DNA from 2 places in the Moritella sp. 24 genome. Region 2 is predicted to be linked to the other one. Evidence: predicted binding sites of a transcription regulator. Region 2 holds the regulator's gene; the other holds the start of a gene.

Region 1 (7,929 bases), 2.0 Mb from region 2:
GCTTGTGTTAATGCTTGTTCTTGTACCTGAAAGTCGGCAATGGCTTTGTCTGCCATTAATCGACTACTTGATGCAAGTAAATTAATACTGCTTATTAGATTAGCAGCTATCAGAGGGAGCATGACGTTGAGTTCGAAATTACCTGATTGCCCACCAATAGTAATTGCAGCATCATTACCGATCACTTGCGCTGCAACCATCGCAGCTGATTCGGGAATAATCGGGTTTACTTTACCGGGCATGATGGATGAACCTGGTTGTAAGGCGGGTAAGCTTATTTCGCCTAATCCTGCCAGTGGACCCGAATTCATCCAACGAAGATCATTGGCTATTTTCATTAACGATACCGCGGTTGTTTTCAATTGACCGGATAGCGCGACAGCGGTGTCTTGTGTTGCCATCAAAAATGAAAAATTGTCTGCCTTGTTAAAGCGAAGTCCTGTTAATGCCGATAATTTATGATTAAAGTGAGTTGTGAATTCGGGATGAGCATTAATTCCCGTGCCTACGGCGGTTCCTCCTTGCGCAAGTTGTAGCAATTTGGGGTTTAATAGTTTGATATTATGAATACTGTAATTGATCTGTGCTGCCCAACTGAATAATGATTGGCTCATGCGTACTGGCATTGCATCCATTAAGTGAGTTCTACCTGTTTTGACAAAATGATTTAAACTAAGTGCTTTATCTACAATTGTTTGGTGCAGATGTTGTAGGGCGGGTAGCAGCTGTTTATCGATTAACATAGCGGCACTAACATGGATAGCACTGGGTATCACATCATTACTGCTTTGGCCGTAATTTACATGGTCGTTAGCATCGATCTTACTTTGGCTATAAATACTCGCAAGATGGGCGATCACTTCGTTGGCATTCATATTAGAACTTGTGCCAGATCCAGTTTGGTAGATATCAATAGGGAAGTGTTGCATGATGTTTTCGTCAGCGAGTAATTGGCTGACTGCCGTACAGATTGCAGTGGCGATGTCTTCTGATAATAGTCCCAGTGCGAGGTTTGCTTGTGCGGCCGCTGATTTGATCAATAATAATGATTTAATGAAATCAATTGGCATGGTTTGACCGCTAACAGGAAAGTTGTCTATTGCACGTTGTGTTTGCGCGCCATACAGTGCATTGGTAGGTACGTGAACCTCGCCCATGCTATCGCGTTCAATTCGAGTGTTAACCATCGTTATCTCCTGAGCATCATTCGTTATAAAAATGGCTGGCATTATGTGAGAAGCAGCTTATTTTTATACCAATAAATGTAGATATATCATTAAACAGTATAGCGAATGAAGAGTGCGATGAAGTAGGTCGATTAAGTTTTAAGAATAAGGTAAGCTGGTGTTAATTGAACATTTAGCATTTACTGAACATGCGGTTAGTGTGCATAACGTCATCTTTATTAGGATAAAATAATGTCATCTTTGGAAACAACTGGTTTGCAACAGGATAAAACGCCAGAAATTGATTTGCAGACTTGTGCTGCTAAACAGTTAAGCTGCTTGGGTATACCAGGATTGATGACGCTTGAAGCTATTGAATTCCAATTGTTAGAACTTGATTCGGTGTTAGCGAATAGTCAGCAGTTAGCGGAACAATATAAACCGTTAATCGCAAATTTACCGACCGCATTACACAGCTGTTTTCAAGTTTCAGCTGCTGGTGTTGAACAACTCGCTACGATGATCCAGTTACTTCAAAGTACACCGGAAGCGATGTGGACGTTTAGGGATACTTGTTTTAATGACTATGAGATGGATTTTAGATTAGCAAAGTTACAGCAGCAGCTAACAATTTTAACACCGTTAAATAAAAAACTCGTTCCTTTTGTGGCAACAAATGCATTGGGAACAACTTCATCATTACGTGCAATTCAAACGTGTTTGGATAATGCAGGGATGTTTTGTTGGTTTTCTGCTGACTGGCGTAAAGCGAAGAAGGAGACGTTAGCGTTAGCTGTAAATGAACAATTAAAACTTGCTGATATTAAGATGTTATTTCCGGCGATGATAAAATACGTCAACGCACAGGAGAACCATGATGCAATTTTTGCTGAAATACCTGCTTTAAGTATGGCTAACCAAGGCATTAATACCGATTTGGTGCCACTGTTAGCGGTGCGTGAGTGGTATAAAGATGTTGGATTTGCAATAACTGCGCACTTTGCGGGCGAAGGGGAGATCTTAACTGGGTTGTCTGTGCTTGCTAAAGAAGATGCTGATGTATTAGTCGCTACGTATGCAGACAAGCTAATGACTAATATTAAGGTCATCGACAATCAAATGAACAAGTTGAGATTGAGTTTTCCTGAATGCCAAATTTTGAAACAGGGTGATGTTAGTTACTTAACATCGGTTGCAGAGTTAAAAACGATTGTTGTTACACAGTTAAATATTTTGAAGAATGGCTGTAATAGTACAAATGTATGTTTAGCAGACTGTAAATAGTTGATGTTCAATCATTTAATTATCAACATATGAATGATATTGATTGTGAATTTATGATTTAAAAAGAGAGGGTGTTAATCAGCAGTATTGTGTTGCAGAATACGTTGTTTGATTTATACCTGAATTTTAGACATAAAAAAACCTCGCTCATTGAGCAAGGCTTCATTATTTGGTGCGTCCTACAAGATTTGAACTTGTGACATCTAGCATGTCGAGCTAGCGCTCTACCAACTGAGCTAAGGACGCGGAATTTGTACCATTAAAAAATGGTGCTCGCTACAAGACTTGAACTTGTGACATCTAGCATGTCGAGCTAGCGCTCTACCAACTGAGCTAAGCGAGCAATATTTGGTATGTCGTTAAGACGAGACAAATATTATCCCGCATCCCCATTATCATCAAGTCTTTTTTAAATAATATCTATCTTTCGCTTTAAAACTAAGCAGTTGGGTCGATATTTAAATCTTCTGCAGGACCAAAGAATTCAAAATGAACATTTTCAGCCGGAATTCCTAGTTTTGGCGCGAAGTTGTTCATTGCTTGCATGAAAGGTTTTGGACCTAAGAAGTAGAATTCTACATCACGGTCGTGACCAATTTTTTCTTCTAGCATTGCTAAGTTAATAAATCCGGTTGCATCGGGTTTACATTCTTCTGTTGCATCGCTGTAGACGAAATACGGTTTTAGGTTGTCGTTTTTCGCAGCAAGATCGATGACATGGTCACGGAACGCATGTACGTTTTTGTTTATTGCAGCATGGATGAAGTGAATAGGACGGTCTGTGCCAACTAAACTGTTTAACATGCTGATCGCTGGTGTAATACCAACACCACCAGTAACAAGTACAACAGGTTTGCTGTTATCTTTTAGAATGAAGTCGCCTGCAGGCGCTAATACTTGTAGTGTATCACCAGCTTGAATGTGATTGTGCAAGTAGTTAGATACAGCACCTCCATCTTCACGTTTAACACTAATACGTAAGTATTCTGCGTTCGGTGAATCAGATAAACTGTATTGACGACGTGTTTCTTCACCATCAATGTTTAATACTAAACCAATAAACTGACCCGGTATGAATGAAGTCACTGGCTTACCATCTGTCGGAGTCAGATAGAAAGAGGTAATGTTATCGCTTTCTGCTGTTTTTGTGGCAACTTTGAACTCACGTTCATCACGCCAGCCGCCTTCTTTTTCTGCATTGGCGGTATACGCTGCTTCTTCAGCACCGATGAGTAGGTCTGCAAGCTGCCAGTATGCAAGTCCCCATGCATCAATCACAGCATCTGTTGCAGCATCACCTAATACAGCTTTGATTGATTTTAATAAACATTCACCAACAATTTCGTATTGCTCTGGCTGGATATTAAGAGAAACGTGCTTGTTCACAATACGGTTTACAGCGGCTTCTAATACAGACAGGTTGTCGATGTTACCTGCATAAGCAACAAGCGCATTTGCCAGTGCTTTAGGTTGTGCATTACCCGCTTGGTTACTTTGGTTGAAAAAACGTTTTACTTCTGGGTATTCTCTAAACATCAAAGGATAAAAATGCGCTGTAATATCATTAGCATGAGCAGAAACAGCTGGGACAGTTGCTTTGATAATATCAATAGTTTGTTGCGTTAACATAATAGCTACCTTGTATAGGTTAGTGAAATAAATTGATCTACATCAATGTTTATATTCTCTGTATAGCATTAGCTGTGCCAACTTTTTAAGCTATTGATAATGTTGCGTTTGATGTTTTTAACTTTAACTTTGTTGTTATTGAGACAACTCTTGTGCGTTGTCATATTTACAACTGCGATGTCTAAATGACAACTTTTTGCGTGTAATTACCTCATGAATATTGAATATTTACGCTCGTTTACCTTGAGACGTTAAATTGTTAAGCTGATGTTTAGAAAGGAAATTAAATAACTTGGCTATGAGGGGGCAAATGACGATATTACATATTTCGGACAGTATTGAATTGGTTTCTTTAGAGGAAGGTGACTCTTCAGTAATACTGAATTTAGTCGAATTCAGCCGCTCACAACTCGGAAAGTATTTATATTGGGTTGATGATGTTCGAGATGAAGTATCAGCTCATCAATATATAGTCGAACGTATAAGTAGTGGGTTATTAGATTCTTACTGGTTTAAAATAAAGTTCAATATGCAAGCTTGTGGTGTCTTTGGCATCAAGTCTATTTCTGCTGAGGACGGCGTTGCAGAAGTCGGCTATTGGTTGTCACATAGAGTGCACGGCAATGGAATTATAGCTAAGATCATAGCTCAGTTATCGTCTTTTTTATTAGGGAACACTGACGCGAAAATAATTGAATTTAGATGCCTTGAAAAGAATATTGCGAGTATTCGCGTGGCAAAAAAATCGGGTGCTGAGTTAGTGGGTTCAATACCTAGCTATATGACTGTAGGAAATGAAAATCAGGCACTTCAGATATACCACCTGAAAATTTAAATATATAAGTAGATGTAGGATAGCTGGTACCTTGTTAGTATGTTAAAGGATATTATGGAATTCAGTACACGAGAAGCGTCAATTAAAGACGTGCAACTAATAGCATCAATTCATATAGCGTCTTGGGACTCTGCATTTGAAGGTTTAATGCCAAAAGGCTACATCGATAGTTATACGTTAGCTCGAAGAAAAGCAGAGTGGTCAGAGATAATTGGCAAGCATTTAGAAAACGTGATTGTTGCTGAAGTTGGGAATCAAGTTGTTGGTTTTTTATCTTACAATAATGATCGTAGCAGACTTAAAGCAATTGAATTGAGTAAGCTTTATCTTTGCCCTAGTGTTTATGATCAAGGCTTCGGCAGTCTGTTATTAAAATTACTTGAGCAAGAAGCAATACGTGAAGGCGTTGAATATATATCACTCTATGTTTTAGATTGTAATCAATCGGCCATAAAATTCTATCGTGGTCATGGGTTTAAAGAAAGTGGAGCTTGTCTTAAAACTGATTATGAAGGCTCTGTCATTATTGATATCCAAATGATAAAAAGAGTGCATAGTATTTCCAAGGAACAAAATGAAATTGATAATTAGAGACGTTCAAAAATCAGATGCACAAGGCATCATCAACATATTAAACCCTATCATTGAAGATGGTCTTTATACCATTCTTGATTCTACATTTTCTTTGGAAGAGGAAGAGCAATTTATAAAGGACTTCCCTGAAAGAGGCGTCTTTAATGTTGCAATCAACTCTGAAGAATCAACAGTTGTAGGTTTTCAAAATGTAGAACCGTTTGCTACTTATACACACGCTTTCGATCATGTCGGGATCATAGGTACATATGTAGATAGCAGTTATAGAAGGCAAGGGATCGCATCGGGCTTGTTTAATTTAACATTTGAATTAGCAAAATCTAAGGGTTATGAGAAGTTATTTGCTTATGTTCGAGACGATAATAAAGATGCATTAGCGACTTACCTGAAGCAAGGCTTTGAAGTGATAGGCATTGCTAAAAAACACGCTAAAATTGGCGGTAAATACATAGATGAAGTATTGATCGAAAAGATGCTATAAGTATTCTAGATAAAATTAAGGCTTAGTCTAAACATGTTTTATGTATAATCATATTTTTTTAACTATGGATTTCATCATGAATAAGAAGTTACTGATCCTTGCTTTACCACTTCTCCTTACTGCTTGTGCAGCCCCTAAATATACAGCTACACCTATTTCGTCAGAGTTACAATCTACTAATATTACGATTGTAAAAGACGAAGCAACGCGCGCTGTATTTTTAGATACAATGCAAACTTGGTGCTTGGACAATGCACATAAATGTACAGTAGTAAGTGATGGTACCCAGCCTGATCCAGCAGACTTGACGCTAACTTATGTATCACGTTGGAGCTGGGATCTACGTACATTCATCGCAGATGCTGAAGTAAAAGCGTATAAGAACAGCCAAAAAGTGGGTGAGGTCGAATTCGATGCACCTAATAGCGGTAACTTTGACAAGTTTGGTGATGACGATAAACGAATTGAGTCAATGATGGAAATTCTGTTTGGTCAGCAAACGGTTGAAGAAGCGCAAGCTAAAATAAGTTCTGGCGAGATATAGTTTTATAATTGAAATGAATGAGCCGCCTCAGTGAAAGAGGTGGCTCATTTATGCTTAAGACTTACAAAGCTGAGCTACAACTTTTAAGCGACGCTCTGGTTCTGATACAAACGGGTTTGATTCATCCCAAGCATAACCTGCAAGAATAGAACAAATCATTTGCTTAACTTTTGGATTTGGGTTGTCGTGTAAGACCACACCTTGAAACTCACCCGTATACCAACCTTCAACATAACAACGGAATGCGTTAACACCCGTCATTAGTGTATCCGCATATTCTGTTTGCCAATCAACGGTTTCATTATTAAATTTCTTCACTAACAAATCAGCAGCAAGTTCTGCAGACTTCATTGCAATCGTTACACCCGATGAGAATACAGGATCTAAAAATTCACCTGCATTGCCGAGTAAAGCAAAGTTACGATCAAACAGTTTTGTCACGTTAGCTGAATAACCCATGATAGTGCCACACGGATTCGGGAAATTAGCTTGTGCTAATAATTTTGCTAAATTGTGTTCTTCGGCCGCCAGCTGCTTCAATGCTTCAAGATGATCATCTGGGTAGTTTGCAAAGAATTCCGGTTCACCAACCACACCAAACGAGCAGGTGCCATTACTAAAAGGAATCAACCAGTACCAGACTTTGCTGTCATCTGGATGTACAGATACCAAAATCTTATTACGATCGTAGTCTGTCGAAGTAATGTTATCTTCAATATGGGTGAAGATGGCGCGTCGAGGAGGTAGTGTCGATGGTTCTTCCAGTCCTAATAAGCGTGGTAGTACACGTCCAAAACCACTGGCATCTAAGATAAAATCAGCTTCAATATCATAGCTGTTTTGATTTTTATCAAGGACGGTTAATAATGGTTTTTCTCTTTCCACATCAATGCTTTTTACTTCGTGCTCATAATTAATCGTTACGCCTTGTTGCTCTGCACTGTCGGCAAGTAATTTATCAAAATTACCACGCTGTACTTGGAATGTTGTCCCTTCGCCTGCGGTGTATTTATCCGTGAAATCGAATTCAGTATATTTACCACAAGCATGGAAAGCCGCACCATTTTTAAATTGATAACCAGCCGCGTTGACAGCATCAAACATATCCGCTTTTTTAAGGGATTCCATACACGCAGGTAGCAAACTCTCACCGATAGAGAAACGTGGAAATGTAGATTTTTCGATGATGGTTGCATTGATGCCTTGCTTATTAAGCAGTGCTGCAGCAAGTGAACCTGAAGGGCCTGCGCCAATGATGACGACGTGAGCAGGATGTGTTAATGACACAAAGCGTTCCTTATTATGTCGAGATAAAACCCGGCAGATGTAGAGTTGGAGTATTTTTTATAGCGCGACTTTATCACATGTTTAATCAGGGATTAAAAAATAATAGTAA
Region 2 (7,929 bases):
AGTTCATAAGGTGCTTTTTGACAATTTACAGAACCAGCAGTAATAACAACTTCACCGTCTTCGTTACGTTCTGCTTCAGCGCCAAGTTCACGTAATAATTGTAACGTGGTTTTAATGTCTCTTAATTCAGGAACATTCTTAAGAGTGATCGTTTCATCACTCAGCAATGTGGCAAATAAAATCGGTAGTGCAGCATTTTTTGCACCCGAGATAGTCACATCGCCATTTAACTGACAAGGACCTTTAATTAAAAACTTATCCATTATAATCCAGCCTAAGAAGGTAATATGAATTTACGTTCGCGAACCCATTCTTCAGGTGTGTATGCCTTGATGGTTAACGCATGAATACTATTTGATGCAATTTGCTCTTTTAATGGCGCATAAATAGTTTGTTGTTTTTTTACACGGCTCATACCGACAAACATCTCGGCGACAGCAATAACGTCATAATGGCTGCCTTCACCTTTCACGTGTAATTCCTGGAACGTATACTCATTTTCCAGCAATGTTTTTAATTCTTGAATATCCATAATACTAAGATCCTTTTGTGCCGCCATTCTAAGCCGAGTTAAAACCTTACACGTCTAGCCGTTACCTTTATAAAGAGTATTACTACTACGTGTTTAGTTTTAAGTGAATGACGAACTGACTGAGAGAATCGCGCTTAAAACTAAAGTATTAAAATAGCCCAGTATTCTAAAAGTAATCGGTATAATACACAATCACAAAAGCATAACTATGTACGGATTTTTCCCCCTCAACTATTAATACTCAAGAAGATTTCACAAATTACCTTTTCTTTCTGCGAAAAAAGACAGAAAATAGTGTTCTTTTTTATCAACTTTTTAATTGAGCCGATGCTAACTACAAATATTATTATATTAATTCTGGGATTGATTGGACTTGTCATTAGTGCCGACAAATTCGTCTATGGTGCTGCGGGATTAGCACGAAACCTAGGCATTTCACCGCTGATAATTGGTCTTACAATTGTCGCGATGGGTTCATCAGCCCCCGAAATGATGGTGGCAGTATCCGCATCGCTCAATGGCTCACCCAATACGGCAATCGGTAACGCTATTGGTTCAAATATTACCAACATAACCTTGGTATTAGGTTTAACGGCGCTATTAAAGCCATTACTTGTCGGTTCTGCAACGATTCGTCGTGAGATCCCGATGGTATTAATTACTACGCTACTTGCTGGTGTTGTTCTTTGGGATTTAAAACTAGAAATGTATGAAGGTGTGATTTTATTATTACTCTTCTTTATTACCATTTTAACCTTAACTATTCTGGCACTGAAACGTCCAAGTAACGATCCACTTGCAGAAGAACATAACGATGAAGTACCTGAAGGTGTGCCGACATGGAAAGCCGTTGCTTGGCTAATTTTCGGCATGATCGCATTGCCAGTAAGCTCAAGTTACCTTGTTGACTCTGCAGTCGTCATTGCACAGCATTTTGGCATGAGCGATTTAGTGATTGGTCTTACGATTATCGCAATTGGTACTAGCTTGCCAGAACTTGCGGCATCAATCACTGGTGTACTAAAAGGTGAAGATGATCTTGCTATTGGTAACATCATTGGTTCTAATATATTCAATATCTTAGCTGTATTGTCGCTGCCTGGTATTTTAGCACCGGGTATGATTGACCCTGCGATTATCAGCCGTGACTTCTACTACATGCTAGGTGCAACCATAGTGATGCTATTAATGGCAATGAGTTTTAGAGGGCGTCCTGGTCGCATCAACCGTATTGAAGGTGGCATATTGCTAGCAGGTTTTGTTGCGTATCAATTCATTATATTTAGCAGTATCTAGTCATACTTAATTTTTTTAATCTAAGTATTAAACCGTATTTTTATTAGGGAATAACCATGTCGAGTCAGTTTAACTATTGTCAAAGCGCGCTTAACGTCATTCAAACAGAAGCAGCTGCAATCACGCAATTAAGTCAATATATTGATGTAACCTTTACTGCAGCTTGTGAATTACTGATCGCCTGTAAAGGTAAAGTTATTGTGACTGGCATGGGTAAATCGGGGCATATTGCCAACAAAATTGCGGCTACATTAGCAAGTACGGGCACGCCAGCTTTCTTTGTTCATCCCGGTGAAGCAAGCCATGGTGATCTCGGAATGATTGAACGTGAAGATGTCGTCATTGCCTTATCAAACTCTGGTGAGTCTGATGAAATATTGGCGTTGTATCCAGTATTAAAACGCTTAAGCATACCAGTGATCTCAATGACGGGTAACACCAATTCAACCATGGCACGCGAAGCAAAAATTAATTTATGTATTAAAGTTGATAAAGAAGCTTGCCCACTTGGATTAGCACCAACATCGAGTACAACAGCAAGCTTGGTGATGGGTGATGCCATTGCGGTTGCTTTACTCGAAGCAAAAGGGTTTACCGCCAATGACTTTGCACTTTCTCACCCTGGCGGTAGCTTAGGTAGAAAACTATTATTACGTATTTCAGACATTATGCACAAAGGTGATGACGTACCGAGTGTACAACAAGGCGAAACTATCTCTAACGCCTTGTTAGAAGTCTCTCGAAAAGGGCTTGGCATGACCGCTGTGAATGACGAAACGAAGCTCGTTGGTATTTTTACGGATGGTGATTTACGCCGTATCTTAGATGCACGTATAGATATTCACCAGACGCCAATCAGTGAAGTAATGACAAAAAGATGTGTTACTATTAATGAACATATCTTAGCTGCAGAAGCCCTTGCCGTCATGGAAAATAAAAAAGTTAACGGCTTAATTGTAGTCAACGAACGACAAGAGCCCGTCGGCGCCTTCAACATGCATGACTTACTACGCGCAGGTGTACTATAAAATGATCAACACATTATACGGTCCTATTCCACAAGACATCTTAACCAAAGCAAAAACATTAAAATTACTCATTTGCGATATAGATGGCGTCTTTTCTGACGGTCGCGTTTATATGGGTAACGATGGGGAAGAACTAAAAGCCTTTCATACTCGCGATGGTTTCGGCGTAAAATCATTACTTAATGCCGATATCGAAGTTGCGGTGATCACCGGTCGCCAATCCACGATTGTTGCAAACCGTATGCAAGCGTTAGGTGTTAAACATATCTACCAAGGCCAAGACAACAAAGTTATCGCCTTTAATATGTTACTTGAAGAACTCAACATATCTCCAGAACATGTCGGCTATATTGGCGATGATGTGATTGATTTACCGGTAATGAATCTTTGCGGACTTAGTGTTGCTGTTGCTGATGCGCATCCTCTCGTTAAAAAAGGCGCTGATTTTAGCACCTCAATCCGCGGTGGTTTCGGTGCAGTAAGAGAATTAGCAGACTTAATCCTATTGGCTAAAGGCATATTAGATCAAGCACAAGGCACGTCTGTATGAATCGCCAAAATGTAGGCATTGTTATCCTGTTCCTGTGCGCGCTTGGTGTTTGGCGATTTTTCTCGCCAGATGAACAGTCAACAACGGCTACATCGACCGAATATCAACCTGATTTCACCGCACAAGTCCTACGTAGTGTCGAATTCAGTGAAGAAGGAAAAATTATACGTCGCATTTTTGCAGATAGTATGGAGCATTATGGTGAGTTAGGCATGACAATGTTCACCAACCCCGTTATTATTCTTTACGATGACAACGCCCAAGCAACATGGAAAATTCAAGCCACTGAAGGTAACTTCAGCAGTGACGATATAGCAACACTACGCAATAATGTTGTCATCAAAAACATGGCTAAAAATGATTATATTGATGTCATCACAACGAGTTATTTACAATTAGAACTTGCCAAAAATTTGGTACGCAGCGATCAATTAATCACTATTTCAGGGACCTTATTCAACCAAACAGGTGTCGGACTTGAAGGTGATTTAAAGCAAGAATACATGACAATCCTTAAGCAAGTTGAAGCGATTTATACTAATGATGAAAAAATATAAAATTTTACTATTAACATTATTCATGAGTAATTCAGCACTCGCACTCGAGTCTGATTTTAAAGAAAATGTTGTCGTAAATGCAAAACGCCAAGAAGTGTTCATTAAAGACAATCGCGTTATATTTTATGATAATGTTGTTGTTACTCAAGGAACTATACTAATAAAAGCGGATAAGCTAACGGTATTAAGTTCAGGTGGAAAAGGCACAGAAGTGATGATTGCTACAGGTAAACCTGCCACATTTTATCAGGAGCTTGATGGCAGCAAAAAAATCAATGCTGAATCGAATGAGATCCGTTATGAACTCGGTAAAAAACGTTTAACGTTATCAACAAATGCACGTTTACGCCAAGCCGACAGCGAAGTGAAAGGTGATAAGATCATCTATCAAATCGACAAACAAGAAATGATAGCCGAAAGCGGAAATCATGAATCAGATCGAGTGATCACAATTTTCACTCCTGAAAACAACAAAACTAATTAGAGTAAATACATTCATATGGCGCGTTTAAAAGCATCACACTTAGCAAAAAGCTACAACAAACGTAAAGTTGTTTCAGATGTGAGTCTCGAAGTCGAATCAGGACAAATTGTTGGTTTACTTGGGCCTAATGGCGCGGGTAAAACAACGACCTTTTACATGGTTGTAGGCTTGGTTAAGCGAGATCATGGACAAATCTTCATTGATGACCAAGAATTAACGCATGAACCTATGCATATTCGAGCGCAACAAGGCATCGGTTATTTACCACAAGAAGCGTCTATTTTTCGCCGTTTATCAGTAACGAAAAATATTATGGCGATCTTAGAACTTCGCACAGAATTAAGCCGTTTTGAACGTGAAGAAAAACTAGAAGAATTGTTAGAAGAATTTCATATCACCCATATTCGCGATAGTTTAGGCATGAGCTTATCCGGTGGTGAACGCCGCCGTGTTGAGATCGCAAGAGCACTTGCCGCTGATCCCAAGTTCATTTTATTAGATGAACCTTTTGCAGGTGTAGATCCTATCTCTGTCGGCGATATTAAGAAGATTATTCAGCATCTACGTGATCGTGGTTTAGGGGTGTTAATTACCGACCATAACGTACGTGAAACGCTTGATGTATGTGAGCACTCTTACATTGTAAGCCACGGACATTTAATCGCATCTGGTACTTCTGAAGAAATTCTGTCCAACGAAAAAGTAAAAGAAGTGTACCTTGGAGATCAATTCCGACTATAGTTTGATATTGATATATAGCCGCATTAAGGAAGAGAGAGTAGTCGTTAGATGAAGCCATCATTACAACTTCGTATGAGTCAATCTCTGGCAATGACGCCACAGCTACAACAAGCGATTCGATTATTACAATTATCGACCTTGGAGTTACAGCAAGAGATTCAAGAAGCGTTAGACAGCAACCCGCTGCTAGAACAAGAAGATCCCAACACATCTCCGTCAAATGAGAGTGATAACGATGATTCACTTAACGCTGATAGTACTGACTCAATTACTGATACCAGCCAAATAGAAGTGAGCGATGCGCTTAATAGCGACTCAATGCCCGATGAGCTACCTAACGACAGCAACTGGGATGATGTTTATACCCCACAAACGCAAACTCACAGCGGTGGTAGCGCAGGTATTGATGGTTTAGACCAAGTTTACCAAGGTGAAACCAGCGAAGGCTTATACGAACATCTCATGTGGCAAATGGAATTAACCCCCTTCTCCGATACTGACCGTGCAATTGCAGTCGCGATTATTGATGGCATCGATAATTATGGCTACCTTAGCCAAACTTGTGACGATATTCTAACGAGTGTCAATATAGGTCATCAAGAAACCAATGACAGTGACGAAGAGCAGATCGAATTAGATGAAGTTGAAGCGGTATTAAAACGTATCCAACATTTTGATCCCATCGGTGTTGCTGCACGTTCATTACAAGAATGTTTATTAATCCAACTTCAACACTTACCCAAAAACACGCCTTGGTTAACCGAATGTCAGCAAGTAATCCAATCTCATATGGATTTATTAGGTAATCGAGACTATCGTCAATTAAGCCGTAAAACAAAATTAAAAGAGCCTCAACTCAAAGAGATCATGCAATTAATCCAGAGCCTAGAACCAAGGCCTGGAAATGCCATAGATCAAAGTGAAGGACTCTATGTTATCCCTGATGTTCTGGTAAAGAAAAAAAATAATCAGTGGATAGTCGAGTTAAATCCTGACATTGTGCCAAGATTAAAAGTGAACAATGAATATTCAAGCCTATCGACGGGTAACCGTAATAGTAGCGATGGACAATTTATTCGTACGCATGTTCAAGAAGCAAAATGGTTTATTAAAAGTTTAGAAAGTCGTAATGAAACGTTACTAAAAGTAACAAAATGCATTGTTCAACGCCAAATGGATTTCTTTGAATATGGTGATGAAGCCATGAAACCTATGGTGTTGAATGATATTGCAGAAGAAGTGGAAATGCACGAATCAACAATTTCTCGTGTCACAACGCAGAAGTTTATGCATACACCACGTGGTATTTTTGAATTGAAGTTTTTCTTTTCAAGCCATGTAAGTACAGATAACGGTGGTGAGTGCTCATCTACCGCTATCCGCGCATTAATTAAGAAATTGGTTGCGGCAGAAAATGCCATAAAACCATTAAGTGACAGCAAGATTGCTGATTTACTTGCTGATCAAGGTATCAAAGTGGCTCGACGCACTATTGCGAAGTATCGAGAAGCGCTCAGCATACCGCCATCTAATCAGCGTAAGAGCCTGCTATAAGGCTCATCTAACCTTCATATGGGAGACATATATGCAAATTAATTTAACAGGTAGACATGTAGACATTACAGATTCACTGAAAGATTACGTTGATAGCAAGTTTTCCAAATTAGAACGACATTTCGATCACATTAACAATATCCATGTGATTTTAAATGTCGAAAAACTACTCCAAATTGCAGAAGCCAAAATACATCTAAATGGGGGTGAAATCTTTGCCGTACATGAGCATAATGACATGTATGCCGCAATTGATGGCTTAATGGATAAGCTTGATCGCCAAGTGATTAAGCACAAAGAAAAATTAATCCGTCATTAATTTTTAGTCCCACTAATAAATAACCTAAAGGAAATAAACATTTCCTTTAGGTATTAATGCTTCTGACATAATTAAAACATATCATATCCAAATCAATTGCGGGATAATGAGCCCATTATTTTATATCGCTATCAGTTTTAAATTAGCTACCTAATTTTGACTAACACTAGGATATATTAGCTACGCAGATGTGAGGATAAAAGATGAAATTAATAATAGTCAGTGGCCAATCAGGTTCCGGTAAATCAATCGCATTACGGGTACTTGAAGATCTAGGCTACTACTGCGTAGATAACCTGCCTGTTAAATTATTACCACAACTATTACAAACCTTAAACGCCAAAACAGAAAAAGTCGCGGTGAGTATTGATGTGCGTAATCTACCGACTGATAAGAAAGAGTTAAATGACATTATTGAGGAGCTAAAAGCGAGCACCGAGCTAACAAGCTTATTCCTTGATACTAATAAATCAGTTCTAATCAAACGCTACAGTGAAACAAGACGACTTCACCCATTAACCAAAGGTGAATTTTCATTATCTCAAGCGATTGAAATAGAAGAAAAACGCTTACGTCCAATCGCCTTACACGCAGATTTAAAAATCGATACGACTGAACTCAATATTCATGAGTTAAGTGAACAAATAAAAGAGCGTATTTTAGGTAAGAAAAATAATCAGCTTGTCTTAGTATTTCAATCTTTTGGTTTTAAACACGGTTTACCAATGGATGCAGATTATGTATTCGACGTACGATTTTTACCAAACCCGCATTGGATCCCAGAGCTAAAACCTTATACAGGGCTTGATGAACCAGTAATCAAATACCTCAGTCAGCAATCTGAAGTCATGAGTTTTACACTACAAAT

The links. The regulator sigma-54, encoded in region 2, starts transcription at its own class of promoters, with help from an activator protein. The targets are predictions, from matches to a motif close to GTTGGCACGNNNNTNGNNT.
Region 1: the regulator sigma-54 is predicted to act here: its motif matches at 4,143-4,161, upstream of hmpA (NO-inducible flavohemoprotein).

The regions. Positions count from the first base shown of each region.
Region 1 is NZ_CP056123.1:2,406,942-2,414,870, reverse strand. Features, by position in the region: gene HWV00_RS10820 (lyase family protein) at 1-1,187, opposite strand, end outside; gene HWV00_RS10815 (hypothetical protein) at 1,419-2,450, shown strand; tRNA gene HWV00_RS10810 (tRNA-Val) at 2,621-2,696, opposite strand; tRNA gene HWV00_RS10805 (tRNA-Val) at 2,718-2,793, opposite strand; gene hmpA (NO-inducible flavohemoprotein) at 2,889-4,079, opposite strand; gene HWV00_RS10795 (GNAT family N-acetyltransferase) at 4,390-4,914, shown strand; gene HWV00_RS10790 (GNAT family N-acetyltransferase) at 4,969-5,505, shown strand; gene HWV00_RS10785 (GNAT family N-acetyltransferase) at 5,489-5,989, shown strand; gene HWV00_RS10780 (Sbal_3080 family lipoprotein) at 6,066-6,533, shown strand; gene HWV00_RS10775 (NAD(P)/FAD-dependent oxidoreductase) at 6,588-7,820, opposite strand.
Region 2 is NZ_CP056123.1:4,394,949-4,402,877, forward strand. Features, by position in the region: gene murA (UDP-N-acetylglucosamine 1-carboxyvinyltransferase) at 1-263, opposite strand, end outside; gene HWV00_RS19625 (BolA family protein) at 275-532, opposite strand; gene HWV00_RS19630 (calcium/sodium antiporter) at 860-1,828, shown strand; gene HWV00_RS19635 (KpsF/GutQ family sugar-phosphate isomerase) at 1,885-2,856, shown strand; gene kdsC (3-deoxy-manno-octulosonate-8-phosphatase KdsC) at 2,858-3,406, shown strand; gene lptC (LPS export ABC transporter periplasmic protein LptC) at 3,403-3,963, shown strand; gene lptA (lipopolysaccharide transport periplasmic protein LptA) at 3,986-4,447, shown strand; gene lptB (LPS export ABC transporter ATP-binding protein) at 4,463-5,188, shown strand; gene HWV00_RS19660 (RNA polymerase factor sigma-54) at 5,237-6,742, shown strand; gene hpf (ribosome hibernation promoting factor) at 6,774-7,061, shown strand; gene rapZ (RNase adapter RapZ) at 7,265-7,929, shown strand, end outside.